Regions from separate parts of the Priestia sp. TRM10 genome, predicted to be linked through region 1. Evidence: a T-box and tRNA genes for the amino acid it is inferred to sense, from the RefSeq annotation. Region 1 holds a T-box; the other holds one or more tRNA genes.
What was found. A T-box is a leader RNA that pairs with one kind of tRNA and senses whether it is charged. The one in region 1 lies ahead of ileS (isoleucine--tRNA ligase), so its partner is inferred to be a tRNA-Ile.

Region 1 (8,394 bases):
ATTCATAGTTATCGTAGCCTGCTTTTACGTTTTTGATGAGCTCATTTAATTTCGCCATCATGTAGCGATCAACTTCACGCAAGTTTTCCATCTCAACGCGATGTTCACTTGGATTAAAGTCTGCTAAGTTTCCTAAAAGGAAGCGGAACGTATTGCGGATTTTACGATATACTTCAGCAACTTGTTTTAGAATCTCATCTGAAACGCGTACGTCTGCTTGATAGTCAACAGATGCAACCCATAGGCGGAGAATATCTGCTCCAAGCTGCTTCATGACTTTTGCAGGAACAACAACGTTTCCGATTGATTTACTCATTTTACGTCCTTGACCATCTAGAGCAAATCCGTGGCTTAATACGCCTTTATATGGAGCTTTTCCTGTTACAGCAACAGCTGTTGAAAGAGATGAGTTGAACCAACCGCGATACTGGTCAGAACCTTCTAAGTAAAGGTCTGCTGGGCGCACAAGGTCTTCTCTTTCTTCAAGAACAGCTTGATGTGATGAACCTGAGTCAAACCAAACGTCCATGATATCTTGTTCTTTTGTAAATTCACCGTTCGGGCTTCCTGGGTGTGTAAATCCTTCTGGCAGAAGTTCTTTTGCTGTACGTTCAAACCATACATTTGAACCATGTTCTCTAAATAAGTTTGATACGTGTTCAATTGTTTCATCGGTAATAATAGAGTCACCGTTTTCTGCGTAGAACACAGGAATTGGAACACCCCATGCACGCTGACGAGAAATACACCAGTCACCACGGTCACGCACCATGTTATGAAGACGGGTTTCTCCCCATTTTGGCGTCCATTCTGTTTCTTTAATTGCATCTAGTAATTCGCTGCGGAAGTCTTTAATTGATGCAAACCATTGTGCCGTTGCTCTAAAGATTGTTGGTTTCTTCGTACGCCAGTCATGCGGATATGAGTGGGTAATGAACGATAATTTTACGAGTGCTCCAACTTCTTCAAGTTTATCAACGATTGGTTTGTTCGCTTTATCATAGAATAATCCAGCAAACTCGCCTGCTTCTTCTGTCATAACCCCTTTTGCATCAACAGGGCATAGTACTTCAAGTCCGTATTTTTGACTTACGATAAAGTCATCTTCCCCGTGTCCTGGTGCTGTATGAACGCATCCAGTACCAGCATCAGTTGTCACGTGCTCACCTAGCATGATGAGGGAATCACGGCCATATAGTGGATGTGCAGCAGTGATGTTTTCAAGCTCTGTTCCTTTTAGAGTGCGCACAACTTTGTACTCATCCCACTCTACTTCTTTTGTAAACGATTCAACAAGGTCTGAAGCAATAACATATTTGCTACCATTTGCTTCAACAATGCTGTACTCAAGCGCTGGGTGAACTGAAATTCCAAGGTTAGCTGGCATTGTCCAAGGAGTTGTTGTCCAGATGACAAACTTCTCATCTGTTAGAACGCCTTTTCCGTCTTTTACATCAAAAGCGACATAGATAGATGGGGAACGTTTGTCTTGATATTCGATTTCTGCTTCCGCTAGTGCTGATTCACTTGAAGGAGACCAGTATACAGGCTTAAGACCTTTATAAATGTAGCCTTTTTTCGCCATTTCACCGAAAACACGAATTTGCTGTGCTTCATACTGCGGCTCAAGCGTTACATATGGATTTTCCCAATCACCGCGAACCCCAAGTGCTTTAAATTGTTCACGCTGTCCATCGATTTGCTGCCAAGCATATTCTTCACAAAGCTTGCGGAACTCAGCAATGCTCATCTCTTTACGATTTACACCTTTTTTCGTTAGAGCTGTCTCAATTGGTAAACCGTGCGTATCCCAACCAGGTACGTATGGAGCGTGGAAACCCGCCATTGATTTATAGCGTACAATAAAGTCTTTTAATACTTTATTTAACGCATGCCCCATATGAATATCTCCGTTTGCATATGGAGGTCCATCATGTAAAACGAAGAACGGACGACCTTTTGTACGTTCCTGTACTTTTTCGTAAATACTCATTTCTTCCCATTTCTTCTGCATTTCCGGCTCGCGTTTTGGAAGATTACCACGCATTGGAAACTCTGTTTTCGGCATTAAAAGCGTTTGTTTATATTCCATTTCCTTACCTCCACCTTCTAGTCATTTCCTATAAACGCTCGTTACGGCATAAAAAAAGAAACCAACTCATCCCCATGAAGGGGCGAGAAGGTTTCCCGCGGTACCACCCTAATTGATTCGTTGACGATAGAAAAAAGTCAGCTCATCCTCTTTCACATTCTTAACGCGAATGAAACGCCATTGTTTACTATAAGTTCAACATGGAACTCCAGGGTGATGTTCATTTCTTTTTTGATATCAGGCTTGCACCATCCCTGACTCGCTTGATCATAATTGAAAAGAAATTACTGTCCCTTTCTTCGTCTGTAGGGTAATCGAGCATTTTATTGAGTATTATATGATAATTCTCCTTGAGATGTCAAGATTTCTTCATAAGAAAGGGCGTTATTCGCCTTTCTCTCCGTCAACATCCTCACCAGCTGCAACCATTTGGTAATCCATCATATGATCCCAGTCATCATTATCCAGCATCTCAAGCTGTGCTTCAATAAGCATACGGAATCTTGTACGATATACTTTTGATTGTTTTTTCAGCTCTTCAATATCAAGCATAATTTTGCGAGATTTAGCTAGAGACTCATTAATAATACGATCCGCATTTTTCTCTGCTTCTTTAATGATAAGCTTTCCTTCTTTTTGAGCATTGCGTTTAACGTCTTCTGCTGTTTCCTGCGCAATTAAAATTGATTTGTTTAGCGTTTCTTCAATGTTTGTAAAATGACCAAGCTTTTCTGTTAGTTCATGAACTCGTTCTTCAATTTCTTTTTTCTCTCGAATAACTTGCTCATAGTCTTTAATAATTTGATCTAAAAATTCGTTTACTTCGTCTTCATCATATCCACGAAATCCTCTGTTGAATTCTTTATTGTGAATATCTAAAGGTGTTAAAGGCACAAGAGCCACCTCCATCAATTAAGTTCATAGTTAAATTTGTATATTTCACTACAGCGTTTTCGCTGTTACCAAATAAGGCTATCTAAACTACACATTGTCATATTCAACATTTTACATCACATTCCTGCCTTATTTAACAATTATTTTAGTTTACCAACCGTTATTCGCCATTTTTCTTTCTTTGTCTTTCCGTTAATGCTAACAACACGAGCTCGTCCATGCCCTTTTAAAGAAAGAGTATCTCCTTCATTACATTCAAAAGAAGGTTGTTCAAGTGTTTTCCAGTTCACTTTAGCATGTCCACCATTAATAAGAGTTTGAACTTTTTGCCGAGATATGTTGTGGATGGACGAAAGAACCGCATCAAGGCGAAGTGATGAAACTGTCGTTTCTTTCAGTTCTAATTCTTCTTTATTGTCCATTACACTGTTTAGCGGTTTGGTTTGTAACGATACAGACGTTTTTCCCATTTTTGAAATGTTCATTTTCACAAAGGAAGACATCTCCCGAGCTACAATAAACTGAATCCGCTCTTCTCCAGCAATAATATCTCCATACTTTGAACGTCTAAGGCCAACAGACATTAGAGTGCCAAGTACGTGCCGATGCTCTAGTGTAACAAACTTTGACGCGTACTTGACTTCAAAAAGTTCAAGCTCATAGTCTTCTTCACTTGGCTCATAATAGCTTGGAAATAAAAGAGCACGCTTTCTTTCTGCCCCTTCATAGCCACCAAAAAAAGAAACTTTTACGTCCCCTTCACTTCCGATAAGTGTATGCACAATATCCTGTTCACGGGGATCTAAAAAGTCTGTGAGCTTTGGGCTATATTGATTTAATACTTGCCCTTGCCACTCTAACACAGCGTCAACGAACTCGTGCTCTTCTTTTCTGAAATGCTGATAAAGTTCTGTCATTATACCACTCTGCTTGCTTTAAAATTTATAAAAACATCATAAACACTTGGTGCAATCCAATGCGAGCTAAATTTAGAACGAAAAACGCTACAATTGGTGAAATATCAATCATTCCAAGCGGTGGAATGATGCGTCTAAACACTTCTAAATATGGCTCACAAATGCGCCCTAAAAACTGACCAATGGCATTTTCTCTCAAATTAGGAACCCATGACATTAATACATAAATGATTAAAGCCCATGTGTAGATTTGAATCACATTATCTAAAATATTTAATATTAACAGAGCTACCACCTCTTATTATTGGTTACTTGTTCTTCACCTACGTCACTAATTGCTCCTGTAACGTCAACGTTGTCTGGTGTACATAGGAAAATATTCGTTCCTACTTTTTGAATATCTCCGCCTAATGCATAAACTGTTCCACTTAAAAAGTCTACAATGCGCACGCCTTGATCGCGGGAAATGCGCTGCAAGTTTACTACAACTGCTTTTCGATTTTTTAAATGATCTGTAATATCCTGTGCTTCTGCATACATTCTTGGCTCAAAAAGCACCACTTTTGAAGATTTTTGTACGCTTTGAAGACTGATAACATTTTGATTTTGGTTTTGAGTTTGCGTTTGCTGTTTCATCTCTCTTGGCTCTTGCTCCCTTGGTTCCTCTTCATATCTTCTTTGCTCATATTCTTCCTCTACATATTCATCTTCTTCAAGAGCAAAAAAGTTTTTGAACTTACTTTTCATTCCCATTGTTCTACCTCTCCTTCTTAAAATTCTTTTCCAACAAGCGAGGTTCCGATACGAACAAAAGTTGCGCCTTCTTCAACAGCTATCTCATAGTCATTGCTCATGCCCATTGATAGCTCTGTGCAAGGTGCGGATGGAAGATTTAGAGCTGTAATTTTTTCTTTTAACAGTCGAAGTTCATAAAAGTAGTGTCTTAGCTTCTCTTGATCTTCAATGTGCGGAGCCATTGTCATGAGGCCTATCACTTCAATATTTTGAAAGTCTGACAGCTTTTGCACGAATGGAATAACCTCTTCTTTTTTTAAACCGTGCTTTGTTTCCTCATTTGATACATTGACTTGAATAAAACATTTTACAGGGTGTTCCGCTCGTTTTTCTATTTCTTTCGCAAGAGACAAACGATCCAAAGAGTGAAGATAATCGATTTTATTAATAACATCTCTCACTTTACGCGTCTGCAGAGAACCAATAAAGTGCCAGACAGCTTCTTCACCAAGCGTCTCATATTTGTCCAGAAATCCTTCATTGCGGTTTTCTCCTAAATGAACCACGCCAGCGTCTAACGCTTTTTGAGCTGTTTCTTTTGAAACATACTTTGTCACAGCAACGAGTTTTACTTCGTCAATGTTACGATTAGCGCGCTCACACGCTGCCTTTATTTTGCTATGTATATGTGCGGCATTTTGTGCAACGTTCACAGGTTGACACTCTCCTTATATCCAATAAAACTAAACATTCTTCCTGTTTTTCCTTCATTACGGCGATGTGAAAAAAATGTTTCACTTTCACAGCTTGTACAGCGTGAGGAAAGAAGAATATTTTCTTCTGCAATTCCTGCTTGTAAAAGCAGATGCTTGTTCACTTTTTGCAAGTTCAGTGTATACTGACCTTTTTCAACTTCATTATACGCACTTCCTGACCTATCATCTAGCACCGTTTTTACTAAATCAATAACTTCATCATTTACAATATAGCAACATTCGCCAATTGATGGTCCGATAGTAACAAAAGTCTCACTCTCTCGTATTCCTTCACTTTTAAAAGCGGAAATCATCTCTCCTGCAATGTTTCCAACTGTGCCACGCCATCCTGCATGAGCAAGACCAATACAGTGATAATTCGGAGCTATAAAATATAGCGGCACACAGTCTGCGAAACAAAGCGAAAGTAAAACTGATGGATCTGTTGTATAAATACCATCACATTTTGCGATGCCATCACTGTAGCTTTGTGTTCCTTTACCTTTATCATTCATCGTTACTTTCTGAATATTTGTGCCATGAACTTGTTCTGCACATACCCAGCTTTCGAGTGGAAATGACAATTGTTCTGCTACAATATGACGATTTTCAACAACGTCTTTTGCACTATCATTCACATGTAGACCAAGATTTAAGCTCTCATAAGGGGGAGAACTTACTCCACCCTTTTTTGTTGTAAATCCAGCCGTTAAGTTGGCATACTTACTTTCCCACGGCTCTAACGATAAAAGGGTTTCTTTCTTACTTTTTACAAACGGTTCCATTTATTATCAATCCACACTTCCCCTTATTATAAGCATAGCTTTTTCTCATTGTAACACAGTTTGTTATCATCTGTTGACTAAAAAGTGTGCTCTATTCACTAGGAAATTCAGAGGCTTTTTTATAGCGAACTAAAATAACATCTGAGCCAATTTTTACTATACTTCGCCATGGAATAACAATTTCCTCTTCTTTTGTAAACATACTTAACATTCGATTTGAACCTTGAATAATAATCGAATAGATTTTTCCTGTTGAAACGTCAATATCCACATCCCCAATGTTCCCTAACCGCTTCCCATCTGATACGTTCACAACGTCTTTTGCCTGAAATTCTGAGATTCGAATCATCTCTTTCTCCCCTTTATACACTTTTTACTATATATATGGGACGCGTTGTAAAAACAGAAGTTAATCCGATAAAAAAAGCGGTTAAGACTAGTCTTAACCGCTTTTTTGCACTTAGTTCTGAATATTTTTGTTCATTTGTTTAATAGCTGCTTTTTCGAGCCTTGAAACTTGAGCTTGTGAGATCCCAATTTCCTCAGCAACTTCCATTTGAGTTTTCCCTTGAAAAAACCGCTTGCGCAAAATCAATTTTTCACGCTCGTTTAATCTTCTCATTCCTTCTTTAAGGGCAATTTCTTCAATCCAGCTTGTATCTTTATTACGGTCATCACTAAGTTGATCCATTACATAGATTGGGTCGCCCCCATCGTTATAAATTGGCTCAAATAGCGAGACAGGATCTTGAATCGCGTCAAGGGCAAAAACAATTTCTTCGTGTGAAACATCGAGCACTTTTGCAATTTCTTCTGCTGTTGGTTCTTTAGAAGTTTCACCAATGATTTTCTCTCTCACTTGCAACGCTTTATACGCAATATCACGCAGTGATCTTGAAACCCGTATCGGATTGTTATCGCGCAAGTAGCGACGAATCTCCCCGATAATCATCGGTACGGCATATGTGGAAAACTTAACGTTTTGGCTAAGATCAAAATTATCAATAGATTTCATGAGACCGATGCATCCAACTTGAAACAAATCGTCGACATATTCACCACGATTATTAAACCGTTGAATGACGCTTAGCACAAGACGCAAATTTCCGTTTACGAGCGTTTCTCTAGCGCTAGTATCACCGCTTTGCATGCTTTTAAAAAGCTTGCGCATTTCTTCATTTTTTAGTACAGGTAGTTTTGCAGTATCAACGCCGCATATTTCTACTTTGTTTCTTGCCAATGGTGACCCTCCTATCAGGAGATGATGTTCAAAATTCAGTATCTCCTTGAAAGGAAAAAATATGCACGTAGGGATGCCACGAAAAATGAGAACAAAGAGCAAAAGGGCATTATATATACGTTTCACTGTTTTTATTTCTAAATTTCGAAATATTAAAAGAAAAGCGAGAAGGCTTAATTCCTTCTCGCTACACCATTTTATTAAATTCTTTTTGCAATCTTTTAATTATTCGCTTCTCAAGTCTTGAAATATAAGACTGTGAAATTCCCAGCATATCAGCAACATCTTTTTGGGTTTTCTCTTCATCTCCTCTTAAACCAAAGCGAAGTTCCATAATTTGTTTCTCTCGATCTGTTAATTGATGAAGAGCTTTTAAAAGCAGTTTCCGATCAACTGTTGCTTCCAAATCCTTTGTAATAATATCGTCTTCTGTTCCTAAAATATCAGAGAGAAGAAGCTCATTACCGTCCCAATCAATATTTAACGGTTCATCAAACGATACTTCTGAACGAAGCTTATTATTGCGTCGTAAATACATAAGGATCTCGTTTTCAATACAGCGCGAAGCATATGTGGCAAGCTTAATTTTCTTTTCCGGATTAAATGTGTTAACTGCTTTAATAAGGCCAATTGTCCCAATGCTTATTAAGTCTTCAATATTTATCCCCGTGTTTTCAAATTTACGAGCGATATACACAACAAGCCGCAAATTACGTTCAATAAGAATCGAACGGGCTGCTTCATCTCCATTCGGAAGCTTTGTAAGCAAAACAGCTTCTTCTTCCTTAGAAAGCGGAGGCGGTAGTGCTTCGCTTCCTCCAATATAGTATACTTCATCCGTTTTTAAACCAAGCTTAATTAAGAGTTTGTACCACCATAATCGCAAGCGAATTTTATATGTAGCCATTTTTCTGCCCCTTTCTTCTCTCAAATTAAGAAACGTTTGATACAACAATCATTTTTGGATGAACAATAC
Region 2 (8,394 bases), 250 kb from region 1:
TTTAAGTGCGTTTTCATTGCCAGCTGCGCTTGCTATTCCTTTTGTAGGAATCCTTTCCGACCGATATGGAAGAAGAAAGCTCATTGTTCTATCGCTTATATTAGTGATACTTGGAAGTTTGATCGCAGGAGTTAGTGAAATTGTAGGATCTCAATATAGCTACTCCTTGCTTACTGTTGGGCGCATCATCCAAGGAGTGGGAGCGGCAGGTACTACGCCTTTAGCAATGGCATTAGCGGGTGATTTGTTCAGTGGTGACAGAAGAGCAAAAGTGCTAGGTATATTGGAAGTATATAATGGTATTGGAAAAGTAATTGCTCCTATTATTGGGGCTGTAATTGCTCTTATCGCTTGGTATGCGCTTTTTTTTCTTTTTCCACTAGTAGCTATTATTCCTCTTATAGGGGTTGCAAGATATGTGAAAGAAGAAAAACAGAAAAGCACGGTCTCTTTTTCAACTTATATTAAGAAGCTTGGGAAAGTTTTAAAACGAGAACAGCGCTGGCTGTATCCAATGTTTTTTTTAGGCGGTCTTTGTCTCTTCTTATTATTCGGCTCTCTTTACTATCTTTCCTTTCTTATTGAAGAAAAGTATGGGATGGATGGTTTTTTCAAAGGAACATCTTTTGCCATTCCACTAGGAGCGATGACAATTACTTCTTATTGGACAGGGAAAAGAATTAAGGAGAATAAGATGATGATGAAAAAGTTAGTAGTAATCGGTGTTACTTTCTTAATTTCCATGTTTTTTATCATGGTCTTTTTTCATTCACTCCCTTTTTTAATGTTTTGTTTAACAGTAGCTCTTGGCGGATTAGGATTTTTGCTTCCATGTATTAATATGCTTGTGACTTCATCAGTAAGAGAGGAAGAGAGAGGATTCATCGTTTCGATATATGGGATGGTACGGTTCATTGGGGTAGCACTTGGGCCAATCATCTTTGAAAACTGGATGAAGGATGTTGAATTAATGTTTTATAACTCTTTAATGTTAACAATTATTGCTGCTGTTTGGTTAGGCTTGCGTACACGAATTCATGCCCCTTCATATCAATAAAGATTTATTATAAATGTTCAGTAATAACAAAAGCTTTAGAGTCTGTTTGTTGCTACGCGTTAAATGAGAGGGTGTGTAATATTAAGTAGAGCTTAAAAGTTCGGAAGGAAATAGGTGATTTATTAGCATTTAAATAAGTGTAAAATTCGGTAATTCAACGAATTGATTATATACCAGACTATAGTGACGATTCTTCGTGATGAATCGAAAATTTAAAAAATAGAGCTTTCTTTCTTATTTAAAAAATAGGGGGTAATAACCTTATTTACCAATTTGTAAACTAAATAATAACCCCATGTAAATGTAATGTTAAGTTATTGTAAATGTTAAATGAGTTCTGTTTACATAGTATTTTTTTTACGTTAAAACTATTTGTGGGTTTCGAAAAAAATGTCGAAAAAAATAGAGATAAAAAGCTTGAAGGGGTTGAAGATGTGGAATTAGATATCCAAACATTAATATTCGAATTTATTGGCGGACTTGGGATTTTCTTATTTGGTATTAAGTCTATGGGTGATGGCTTACAAAAATCAGCAGGAGATAAGCTTCGTGATATTCTAGATAAGTTTACAACAAATCCTATAATGGGTGTACTAGCAGGGATGCTAGTGACAATATTAATACAAAGTAGTTCTGGGACAACGGTTATTACTGTAGGACTTGTTAGCGCTGGTTTTATGACATTAAGGCAAGCTATTGGAGTTATTATGGGGGCAAATATCGGAACAACCGTAACAGCCTTCATTATTGGAATTGACGTAGGTGCTTATGCATTACCGATACTTGCAATTGGATCTGTTCTCATCTTTTTCTTTAATAAAAAACGAGTTAATAATATTGGGCAAATCTTCTTTGGATTTGGTGCTTTATTCTTTGGTCTTGAATTAATGGGAGGGGCAATGAAGCCTCTACGTTCTCTAGAATCTTTTCAAGAGTTAACAGTAAGCATGAGTGATAATCCTATTTTAGGTGTAGTTGTTGGGACACTTTTCACTGTTATTGTGCAAAGTTCGAGTGCTACAATTGGAATTTTACAGGAACTATACGGACAAAATGCAATTGATTTAAAAGCAGCCCTTCCTGTATTATTTGGTGACAATATTGGTACAACGATTACAGCAGTATTAGCATCTTTAGGTGCTTCAATTGCAGCAAGAAGGGCTGCTCTTACACATGTTTTATTCAATGTTATTGGAACAACGATCTTCTTAATTATTTTACCTTTCTTTACTCAGTTTGTTGGCTTTCTGCAAGAAGCCTTCTCGTTGAATAAACCAATGACGCTTGCTTTTGCACATGGTACTTTTAATTTAACGAATACGCTTATTCAGCTTCCATTTGTAGGTGTTTTAGCATATATTGTAACGAAAGTAATTCCTGGCAAAGATACAACGATTGACTACAATCCACGTCATCTTGACCCTGTCTTCATTGAACAGTCGCCATCAATTGCTCTCGGACAAGCTAAGGAAGAAGTTGTTCGAATGGGGCAGTTTGCCACAACGGGCGTAGAAGAAACTGGACAGTATATGAAAACAAAGCAAAGAAAACATTTTGATATAGCTGTTCAAATTGAAGACGCGATTAATAATCTTGATCGGAAAATTACGGATTATCTTGTTTTGCTATCAGCGAGTTCGCTGTCACCAGGAGAAAGTGAAGAACATTCTATGCTTCTAGATTCTGTTCGTGATATTGAACGAATTGGTGACCATTTTGAGAATATCAATGAACTTATTGATTATCAGTTAGCAAATAAAGTAAGAATTACAGATGATGCTTCAGCAGATTTAGAAGAGATGTTCTCTCTTACTTTAAGGGCAGTAAAACAAGCAGTCTACGCTCTCGAACATAAGGACTTGAATAGTGCCCGAGAAGTGTTAGAAAAGGAACATAAGATTGACCTTATGGAACGAGCATTGCGGAAAAAACATATCTTACGTTTGAATGAACGTAAATGTTCAGGTGCAGCAGGGATTGTCTTTGTAGATATCATTAGTAATTTTGAACGAATCGGTGATCACGCTGTGAACATTGCTGAAGCTGTTTTAGGCGAAGGAGAAGATAAAGTACGTAATTATAGTTAGTATGAATGAAAATAACCGTAGGCATAGATTTATGCCTACGGTTATTTTATCTTTATGTTAACATTTATCTTTATCTATTAAAGCAAGGAGAGGTTTTGAAGGAGTGATATTCTGGCAACACAATACTTAAAATGTTAAAAAGGAATTTATAGGAGGAGAAAACGTCTTTTTTAATACTTTTGCAAAACAATAGATATTAACAATTATATAGGAGTGGTGCTAGCTTCAACCATGTTTAAGGTATAGAAGAGCAATTGTTGAATAAGTATTTTACAACGTCTTTATAACTATTATAATGGCGAATTAATGTTATTGCGAATCCATATTTGTATTATCTCCTTTATAGCAAAAGGCTATTAAATAAAACAAAACAAGAAAGGATTAGATAAAAACATAAAGATATTGTTGTCTTTTAAGTATATTATCGTCCATACTTATAAATAAGTCCTTCTATCGGAGAACAAAGGGAAAGCATCATGATGCTAAAGGAGGGGAAGCGGTGGATGTAACGCTCCAGAAGCAAATTTTTGAATTTATTGGAGGTCTTGGCCTCTTTGTATTTGCGATTACATATTTAGGAGAAGGATTACAGAAATCAACAGGGGAGAGGCTCAGGAAAATTATTGATACGTTTACGAGCAATCCTATTATCGGTGTTTTTGCCGGAATGATTTCAACAATTCTTGTTCAAAGCAGTTCTGGAATGATTATTATTGTGCTTGGTTTAGTAAGTGCAAGATTTATGACATTAAGACAAGCTATTGGCGTTATAATGGGAGCAAACATTGGTACAACGCTAACAGCTTTCATTATTGGTATCAATTTTAGCTCTTATTTTCTTCCTGCACTAGCCGTTGGCTCGATGCTTATTGTATTTTTTTACAGTAAAAAAGTTCATTATATAGGCCAAGTTATTTTTGGATTTGGGGCTTTATTTCTAGGCTTAGAGCTTATGGGAGATGGTATGAGAGAGATTGTTTCGTTAGACATATTTCAAGAATTTATTTTAAATATGGGGAACAATCCTTTTTTTGGAGTAAGTATGGGGACAATTTTTACTGCAGTTGTCCAAAAGTCAAGTGTTTCAATTGGGGTTTTGCAAGAGTTGTATAAGCAGGATTCTATTAGCTTAACAGCGGCACTCCCTGTTTTATTTGGTGCAAATATTGGGACAACAGTGACGGTCGTTTTAGCTTCTTTAAGTGCCTCTGTACTTGCTAAAAGGGCAGCTTTAACGCATGTCTTATTAAATGTGTCAGGGACGATTGTTTTTTTAGCATTTCTTCCTGTTTTTACAGCATTTATATCTGTTGTTCAAGTTTCTTTTCACCTCAATGGAGCAATTACAATTGCTGTTGCTCACGCTGTCTTTAATATTTTTAACTCACTTCTTTGGCTCCCATTTGTAGGTGCACTCGTATATTTAGTTACAAAAGCTTTTCCAGAAAGAAATACCTTTGCAACTCAAAATCAGGGATATCTTGATAGACAGTTTATTGAGCAAGCCCCAACAGTTGCCTTGAGTCAAGTACAAAAAGAAATTATTGAAATGAGTCATCTTTTATTAAAAAACTTTGTACAAGCTTACAGCTATTTAAGTACGAGAGATCGTATACATGCTCAAGAAGTCGCAAATCTAATGGAAATATTAGAAAGCAAGGAAAGGAAAATAAAAGCGTATTTTCTCCTGTTATCTGAGAATGCTTTATCAACGCTTGAGAGTGAAGATTACTTTAGACTCCAAGAAGAAGTGCATTATTTAAAAAGAATAGGAGCTCATTGTGAGAATATTACGGAATTTGTGGATTATCAACTGGCTAATAAAGTCTTTTTTACAAATGAGGCTTCTTCAGATTTAGAAGAAATGTTCCAAAGTACTTCAAAAGCCCTTTCTGAAACAATAAAAGCTTTGGAAAGTAAAAACATAAAAAGCGCCCGCGGCGTTCTTGAAATTGAAGATCGGATTGATCGAATGGAAAGGGTACTGCGCAAAAAGCATATTCTACGTTTGAATGAAGGAGAATGTTCAGGAGCAGCTAGTATCTTATTTGTGGATATTATTAATAATTTGGAGCGAATTGGAGACTATGCTGAAAAACTATCTCAGCATATTTTAGAACAAAACAATTCTTAATTGTTAAGGGTGAGAGTTGAATGGAAAATAGAAAGCTATCATCCTTAACTTTAACTTTATTTTTTTTCTTAGAAAACGATTGACAAAAGCTTGTCTTGATGATAAATTAGATATTGTCCTATTTAATGTTCCACAGTAGCTCAGTGGTAGAGCTATCGGCTGTTAACCGATCGGTCGTAGGTTCGAATCCTACCTGTGGAGCCATTTGGCGGTGTAGCTCAGCTGGCTAGAGCGTACGGTTCATACCCGTGAGGTCGGGGGTTCGATCCCCTCCGCCGCTATTGTTTTATTATAATATTCATAATGGACCCTTAGCTCAGCTGGTTAGAGCAGACGGCTCATAACCGTCCGGTCGCAGGTTCGAGTCCTGCAGGGTCCACCATAATTTCAGGTGGAGGAATACCCAAGTCCGGCTGAAGGGATCGGTCTTGAAAACCGACAGGGGTGTCAAAACCCGCGGGGGTTCGAATCCCCCTTCCTCCTCCATACATATAACATTAACAAGTTTTCTGCTAAGCAGAAAACTTTTTTTGTTTAATCGTATAAAAATCGGGTAAAAGGTAAATATAAACTCGTTGTTTCAGCAAGAAGAAAATCATTTTAATTGAAACAATAGGGTATATTTGCTATTCTAAAGCTAACGGAGCAATTTTTGCTACCACAAATTTTACATATTCTAAAGGAGGAATTTTTCATGGCACATGAATTACCACAATTACCTTACGCGTATGACGCACTTGAACCACATATCGACAAGGAAACAATGAACATTCACCATACGAAACACCACAACACATATGTAACTAAGTTAAACGATGCAATCAAAGGTACTGATCTTGAAGCTAAAAGCATTGAAGAACTAGTATCAAACTTAGACGCTGTACCTGAAAACATTCGTACAGCTGTACGCAACAACGGTGGTGGACATGCTAACCATAGCCTTTTCTGGACACTCCTTTCACCAGAAGGTGGCGGTGAGCCAACTGGCGAATTAGCAGATGCAATCAACAAAAAATTTGGAAGCTACGAGAAATTCCAAGAAGAATTCGCAGCAGCTGCAGCAGGCCGCTTCGGTTCTGGTTGGGCTTGGCTTGTTGTAGACAACGGCGAAGTTGCAATTACAAGCACTCCAAACCAAGATTCACCGCTTATGGAAGGTAAAACACCTGTCCTAGGCTTAGATGTTTGGGAGCATGCTTACTACTTAAACTACCAAAACCGTCGTCCAGACTACATTTCAGCATTCTGGAATGTTGTAAACTGGGACGAAGTATCAAAACGCTACGAAGCAGCAAAATAAGAGAAACGCTTCTAATAAAAAGGCTCGGAGACAACATGTCTCTGAGCCTTTTTATTAGAGAAGTTATATTCCTTTGTTCAAAATTACATTATGTAGTATAACTCTTTTATCTTTTGCCAAACTAGGGGTAGAAGAGAAAAGGAGTTTTACGTATGGCAGTTTTGAAAAAAGTGTTTGGGGATGTTGAAGTTACGAAAGATCTTTTGCTTCTTTTAACGGTTGGAGCTCTTTATTCACTTGCAATATCATTATCCAATACGTTTGTAAACGTCTATTTATGGAAGCAATCAGGGCAGTTTTTGGATCTTGCTCTCTACAACTTAGCCATTGTGATTTTTCATCCTTTGACATTTGTTGTAGCAGGGAAGCTTGCTAAGAAAGTGGATCGAGTTATTGTCTTAAGACTAGGAGTATCATTTTTAGCAGTCTTTTATATTACGGTCTTACTTGTTGGAAACAATGCTTCATCGCTCCTTTTACTCTTAGGAGCTTTACTTGGAATTGGCTATGGATTTTACTGGCTTGCTTTTGATGTATTAACATTTGAGATTACAGAACCTGAAACAAGAGATTTTTTTAACGGATTTATGGGCATATTGAATTCGTTCGCAGGAATGATTGGTCCCATTGTAGCAGGATTGATTATCTCGTCTTTCATTAAAATGACGGGATATAAAATTATCTTTTTTACTTCTTTATTTTTATTCCTCAGCGCTGTTGTGTTAAGTTTTTTTCTTCAAAGGAGAGAAGCAGAAGGGAATTATCGCTTTAAAGAAGTACTTGCGGAACGAAAAAAGAATCGAAACTGGCGTCTTATTTTATATGCACACCTTTTCCAAGGAATCCGAGAAGGAACCTTTATTTTTATTATCTCTGTTCTTGTTTTTATTACGACAAACAGTGAACTTGCACTAGGAACATTTGGTCTTGTTAATTCTGCCGTCGCTTTTGTGGGCTATTATTTAGCATCACGATTTATAAAGAAGAAGCATCGATACAAGTCAATCTTAGCAGGTGGACTTTTGCTATATGCTTCTGTCTTTTTAATTATTTTTAAAGTAACTTATGTTAAATTGTTATGCTATGCTGTTTGCATTGCGATCGGATATCCGCTCTTACTTGTTCCTTATATGTCGATTACATTTGATGTAATTGGAAGAGCCGAAGGAATTAAAGAAAAGCGAATTGAGTTTATCGTTGTACGGGATGTGTTTTTAAATATGGGACGAATTATCTCAATTCTTTTATTTATCGGGGCCATCACCTTTTTTGATGAAAAACAAAGCGTGCCAATTCTTTTAGCAATAATTGGCGTTGGACATGCAACTATTTATTTTTTTGTTCGTCATGTATCATTGAAGCCCTTAGAAAAAATAAAGGAAGAAGAACCCTCAATTTCCAAAAAAACTTTAAATGAAGGTGATGGAGAGTCACCTGCATGAGTAATTTGGCGGTAGAAATCTTTCTTTATTTGCATTAAAATAACACTAGACAGTTAATAGGGCACCTTCCATAGGTGTCTTATTTGTTTGTGGAATAGCGAGAGATTGAAGGTGAAGGGATGAAGAAAAAGAGAAGAAAAAAAACGCACATTTCGTTGCGACTTAACCTCCTGTTTTTTGTTGTTTTTCTTCTTTTTGCAATTTTAATTTTAAGGCTTGGTCTTGTTCAAATTGTCCAAGGTGAAGATTACAAACGAGAAGTAGAAGAAACACAGGATTCAACAGTGAGTAACCCAGCTCCCCGGGGCAAGATTTATGATCGGTATCATCGTTCAATTGTTGATAACAAGCCGCTTAATGCGATTACGTATACG

Region 2: it encodes a tRNA-Ile, which carries the amino acid that the T-box ahead of ileS (isoleucine--tRNA ligase) is inferred to sense. The anticodon was not compared.

The regions. Positions count from the first base shown of each region.
Region 1 covers NZ_JBJZOT010000015.1:793,673-802,066, forward strand. The annotation lists gene ileS (isoleucine--tRNA ligase) at 1-2,092, opposite strand, end outside; T-box leader at 2,168-2,401, opposite strand; gene ACK3CR_RS20775 (DivIVA domain-containing protein) at 2,477-2,986, opposite strand; gene ACK3CR_RS20780 (YlmH family RNA-binding protein) at 3,127-3,903, opposite strand; gene ACK3CR_RS20785 (YggT family protein) at 3,929-4,189, opposite strand; gene ACK3CR_RS20790 (cell division protein SepF) at 4,192-4,656, opposite strand; gene ACK3CR_RS20795 (YggS family pyridoxal phosphate-dependent enzyme) at 4,674-5,351, opposite strand; gene pgeF (peptidoglycan editing factor PgeF) at 5,348-6,178, opposite strand; gene ACK3CR_RS20805 (YlmC/YmxH family sporulation protein) at 6,270-6,527, opposite strand; gene sigG (RNA polymerase sporulation sigma factor SigG) at 6,639-7,460, opposite strand; gene sigE (RNA polymerase sporulation sigma factor SigE) at 7,606-8,325, opposite strand; gene spoIIGA (sigma-E processing peptidase SpoIIGA) at 8,351-8,394, opposite strand, start outside.
Region 2 covers NZ_JBJZOT010000015.1:1,044,711-1,053,104, reverse strand. The annotation lists gene ACK3CR_RS22165 (MFS transporter) at 1-1,057, shown strand, start outside; gene ACK3CR_RS22160 (Na/Pi cotransporter family protein) at 1,492-3,144, shown strand; gene ACK3CR_RS22155 (Na/Pi cotransporter family protein) at 3,644-5,278, shown strand; tRNA gene ACK3CR_RS22150 (tRNA-Asn) at 5,408-5,482, shown strand; tRNA gene ACK3CR_RS22145 (tRNA-Met) at 5,486-5,559, shown strand; tRNA gene ACK3CR_RS22140 (tRNA-Ile) at 5,584-5,660, shown strand; tRNA gene ACK3CR_RS22135 (tRNA-Ser) at 5,672-5,764, shown strand; gene sodA (superoxide dismutase) at 5,973-6,578, shown strand; gene ACK3CR_RS22125 (MFS transporter) at 6,731-8,020, shown strand; gene ACK3CR_RS22120 (peptidoglycan D,D-transpeptidase FtsI family protein) at 8,140-8,394, shown strand, end outside.